DNA from 2 places in the Streptomyces sp. NPDC059850 genome. Region 2 is predicted to be linked to the other one. Evidence: riboswitches for the same ligand, from Rfam matches in the RefSeq annotation. Region 2 holds a riboswitch; the other holds the start of a gene.
The links. Region 2 has a riboswitch for glycine ahead of gcvT (glycine cleavage system aminomethyltransferase GcvT). Riboswitches for the same ligand answer to the same signal wherever they lie in the genome.
Positions count from the first base shown of each region.

Region 1: another riboswitch for glycine. It lies ahead of gcvP (aminomethyl-transferring glycine dehydrogenase); the one in region 2 lies ahead of gcvT (glycine cleavage system aminomethyltransferase GcvT).

Region 1 covers NZ_JBHWJI010000007.1:210,746-213,129, forward strand. Annotated here, with positions in the region: gene gcvP (aminomethyl-transferring glycine dehydrogenase) at 1-1,289, opposite strand, end outside; glycine riboswitch at 1,479-1,576, opposite strand; gene ACFV9T_RS08495 (PRC-barrel domain-containing protein) at 1,730-2,047, shown strand; gene ACFV9T_RS08500 (DNA polymerase IV) at 2,037-2,384, opposite strand, start outside.
Region 2 covers NZ_JBHWJI010000086.1:22,304-24,687, reverse strand. Annotated here, with positions in the region: gene ACFV9T_RS40055 (AAA family ATPase) at 1-572, opposite strand, end outside; glycine riboswitch at 736-850, shown strand; gene gcvT (glycine cleavage system aminomethyltransferase GcvT) at 1,062-2,189, shown strand; gene gcvH (glycine cleavage system protein GcvH) at 2,281-2,384, shown strand, end outside.

The DNA of each region.
Region 1 (2,384 bases), on a different contig from region 2:
GCGATGCCCACGTGGTCCGCGTCGGTCAGCCGGAGGTTGACCCCCGCCTCCCGGGCGGCGGCGACGACATCGGCCGCCTTGCCGGGGACGCGCGCGGTGAGGGTGTCGAAGAAGGCGCCGTGCGCCACCTCGACGCCGCCCGCCCGCAGCCCCTCGGCGAGGACGGTGGCGTAGCGGTGGGTGCGGCGGGCGATACCCGCGAGCCCGTCCGGGCCGTGGTAGACCGCGTACATTCCGGCCATCACGGCGAGCAGGACCTGCGCGGTGCAGATGTTGCTGGTGGCCTTCTCGCGGCGGATGTGCTGCTCACGGGTCTGCAGCGCCAGCCGGTACGCCTTGTCCCCGTCGGCGTCCACCGACACCCCGACCAGTCGGCCGGGCAGGCTGCGGGCGTGGGCGGCGCGTACGGCCATGAACCCGGCGTGCGGGCCGCCGAAGCCCATGGGCACGCCGAACCGCTGGGTGCTGCCGACCGCGATGTCCGCGCCCAGCTCACCGGGCGAGGTGAGCAGGGTGAGCGCGAGCAGGTCGGCGGCGACGGTGACGATCGCACCCAGCTCATGGGCCCGCTCGATGACCGGACGTGGATCGCGGACCGCGCCGGAGGCGCCCGGGTACTGGAGCAGCACACCGAAGACACCGCGCTCGGCGATCTCGTCCGGGATGCCGTCGGTCAGGTCGGCGACCACGACCTCGACGCCGGTCGGCTCGGCGCGGGTCTCGATGACCGCGACGGTCTGCGGCAGACAGTCGGCGTCGACCAGGAAGACGCCCTCCTTGACCTTGCCGACGCGCCGCGACAGCGCCATGGCCTCGGCGGCGGCCGTGGCCTCGTCCAGCAGCGAGGAACCGGCGGTGTCCAGGCCGGTCAGATCGGCGACGACGGTCTGGAAGTTGAGCAGCGCCTCCAGACGGCCCTGGGAGATCTCCGGCTGGTACGGGGTGTAGGCCGTGTACCAGGCGGGGTTCTCCATGACGTTGCGCAGGATCACCGGCGGGGTGAAGGTGCCGTAGTAGCCGAGTCCGATCATGGACGGCAGCACCTGGTTGCGGTCGGCGAGCGCGCGCAGCTCGGCGAGGACCTCCGCCTCGCTGCGAGCGGGCGGCAGCCGCAGCGCCTCGGCGCTCTTTATGACCTCGGGTACGGCGGCGGCGGTCAGCTCGTCGAGGGAACCGAACCCGACCTGGGCGAGCATCTTGGCCTGCGCTCCGGCGTCGGGGCCGATATGCCGCTGCTCGAATGGAGTACCGCGCTCCAGATCGGCGAGCGAGATGCGGTGGGTGGTCATCAGCGGGGGCCTCCTGGTCAGCACGACCGGCGAGGGGCACCGCGGCGCGGGTGCCCGGACGGCCTCCCCCTCTGTCATCTCAACCTGAGAGCTTCACCGGTCCGCGTGTGGCCTGACCGGCTTTCACCGTCGGTGAGGAGGGGTTCCGGAGCTGTGCTCCCCGTGGCCCACCCTGCTTTCCAGAGTGACCTCACCCGCGCGGTACGTGTGCCTGAGAGATTCCGGGGAGGATTTGCTCCTTCGGCGCCCCCGACACCATTGTCGGAGGACTCTCCCGCACGGGGTCTGCAGCCACAGCCAGCGTACCAGCGCGTCTACGGGCGGGAGGGGTTGGTCGCCAGGTGCTCGCGGATGCTCGAGTGGCCGCGTACGGGGATGTGGCTTTTGGTAGGTATCACTGGATCACCGCCACCTGATCGTCGTCACCTGTGGGAGAGAGCGTGCAGACGGACATCGACCCGCGGACCCTGATCGGCCGCAAGGCATTCGACCGCGAGGGCGCCAAGATCGGCACCGTGGACGAGGTCTACCTCGACGACGCGACCGGCGAGCCCGAGTGGGCGGCGGTACGCACCGGCCTGTTCAGCCGGGACGTCTTCGTACCGCTCGAACCGAGCGAGGTCGTCGGCGACGCGCTGCGGGTGCCGTACGACCGGGCGCTGATCAAGGACGCCCCGGACCTCGGCGTCGGCCGCCACCTCTCCCCGGAGCAGGAGCTGCAGCTGTACCACCATTACGGCCTGGACGTCACCGGCTGACCCCGGCCCTGGCCCCGCCGGGCCCACCCGGCACTCCGGCCGACGCCTCCGCCGCTTCCGGGGGCCGCACCAGCGGCAGCGGCTCGCCCGGCTCCAGCTCCGGGTCGTCCACCGCGAACGTACGCACCCGGCCGGGCCCCGACCAGGGCAGCTCGAACCGTATGGTCACCCGCCCCACCCCGCTCCCCTGCACCCAGCCCGCCCCGAACTCGGTGTGCCGCACATCGGCCCCCGGCAGCCAGGCCCGAGGCCTCTCGGCGGCCTCAGCGGGCTCTGAGACGCCTGGGCTCTCCGGCTCCGGCGCCTCGGAGCCGGGAGGCCTCCCCAGGGCCTCCAC
Region 2 (2,384 bases):
AAGGCGAAGCCGGAGACTCCCCGGCCGCGCGCGGCCTGGCCCTCCAGGGCGACCGCGGGGTCCACGTCCAGCAGCACCAGATGCAGGCCACGGCCGGTGCGCCGGGCGTCCCGGGCCAGCCAGCGGCGCACCCAGGGCTGCGAGCCGCAGTCGTGGACGACGACGCTCGCGCCCGAGCCGAGCGCCCGGCGCAGCCCCGCGTAGTGGGCGCAGCGGACCAGCGGCCGGTAGACGGCGTACGGCAGCCAGCCGGGCATGCGTCTTTCCCAGGCCTCCCGGGTGCGCTGCGAGTCCACCCGCGCCACGGCCGTCCCGCTCGGGTCGTGGTCGGGGACCACCCGGTTGATCAGGGTCGACTTGCCGCTGCCGGGCAGTCCGGAGGCGATGATCAGGTCGCGCGCCGGGTAGTGCAGCTCGGCCCCCACTCCGCCGCGCAGGTCGTGCACGGGGGCGCGGCGGCCCGGTCTGACCGGGCCGCCGGACGTGCCGTCCGGCGCGCCGTCTGACGGCGTCCGCTCCTGCCGCGCGGGCAGGGTTCCTCGGGTTGTCGCGTATGTTCCCTGCCCGTGCACCGTGATCGTCCTCCAAGGTCGGTCAAGCGGCTCCGTACCCCGAGAGTGTCAAGAAAAGGTAATGCCCATCAAGGAGGCCCGTGCGCGATGCCGCTCACAGATCGGGGGTTCCGTTCTGGAGCGGACGTGCGATGATGTCCGCTCCAACTGCATACCGGCCGCTTGAATCCGCGCGGGAGAGTTCTCGGGCACCGGCGAATCCGCCGGGTCTCCGTCCGAGGCGCCGAAGGAGCAAGTCCTCCCTTGAATCTCTCAGGCCCCGATACCGCACGGATGAGGCAGATCTGAAAAGCGGGCCACTTCAGGTGGCCCCACCCAAGGTGCAAGCCGGACCAGCCCGCCGCGCGGGAAGGTCACGGCGAACCTCTCAGGTTCCGATGACAGATGGGGAGGACGCGTGTGCCGTCCTTGTCGTCCCCTCCGGCCCGCCCGTCCCGTCATCGCCGACATCGCTGTGATCGCCGCGATCATGCCCCTGGGAGCTGAACCATGACCGACGCCCCGCCCACGCCCCGCCGCACCGCGCTGGACGCGGTCCACCGTGCGCTCGGCGCCACCATGACCGACTTCGCGGGCTGGGACATGCCGCTGCGGTACGCGAGCGAGCGCGACGAGCACACCGCGGTGCGCACCCGCGCCGGGCTCTTCGACCTCTCCCACATGGGTGAGATCGCTCTCACCGGGCCGCAGGCCGCGGACGCCCTCGACTACGCCCTGGTCGGCCAGCTCTCGGCGGTCGCCGTGGGCCGCGCCCGCTACACCATGATCTGCGACAGCGAGGGCGGCATCCTCGACGACCTGATCGTCTACCGGCTCGCCGAGCAGGAGTTCCTGGTCGTGGCCAACGCCTCGAACGCCCAGGTGGTGCTGGACGCGCTGACCGAGCGCGCCACCGGCTTCGACGCCGCCGTACGGGACGACCGCGACGCGTACGCGCTGATCGCCGTCCAGGGGCCGCAGTCCCCCGGGATCCTCAAGGGGCTGACCGACGCCGACCTGGACGGGCTGAAGTACTACGCCGGGCTGCCGGGCACCGTCGCGGGTGTGTCCGCCCTGATCGCCCGCACCGGCTACACCGGGGAGGACGGCTTCGAGCTGTTCGTCGCGCCGGACGACGCCGAGCGGGTCTGGCAGGCGCTGACCGAGGCGGGCGCCCCGGTGGGCCTGGTGGCGTGCGGGCTGTCCTGCCGGGACACGCTGCGCCTGGAGGCCGGGATGCCGCTGTACGGGAACGAGCTGACCACCGACACGACCCCGTTCGACGCGGGGCTCGGCCGGGTCGTGAAGTTCCAGAAGGCCGGTGACTTCGTCGGCCGCGGGCCGCTGGAGGCCGCCGCGCGCGAGGCCGAGGCCCGGCCGCCGCGCACCCTGGTCGGCCTGGTCGCCGAGGGCCGCCGGGTGCCGCGCGCCGGATACGCCGTGCTGGGCCCGGGTGGCACCGAGATCGGCCGGGTCACCTCGGGCGCCCCGTCCCCGACGCTGGGGAAGCCGGTCGCCATGGCGTACGTCGACGCGGAGCACGCCGCGCCCGGCAGCCCGGGCGTGACGGTGGACATCCGCGGTACCCGGGAGCCGTACGAGGTCGTCGCGCTCCCCTTCTACCGCCGCGAGCGCTGAAACCTCCCGCGCGCCGCCTCTCACTACTGATCCGTCCCACCGCTTAAGACCCGTTTCCCAAGCACTCCCCCCTATCCAGGAGAATCGGACCATGAGCAACCCCCAGCAGCTGCGCTACAGCAAGGAGCACGAGTGGCTGTCGGCCGCCGACCAGGACGGCGTGTCGACGATCGGCATCACCGAACACGCGGCCAA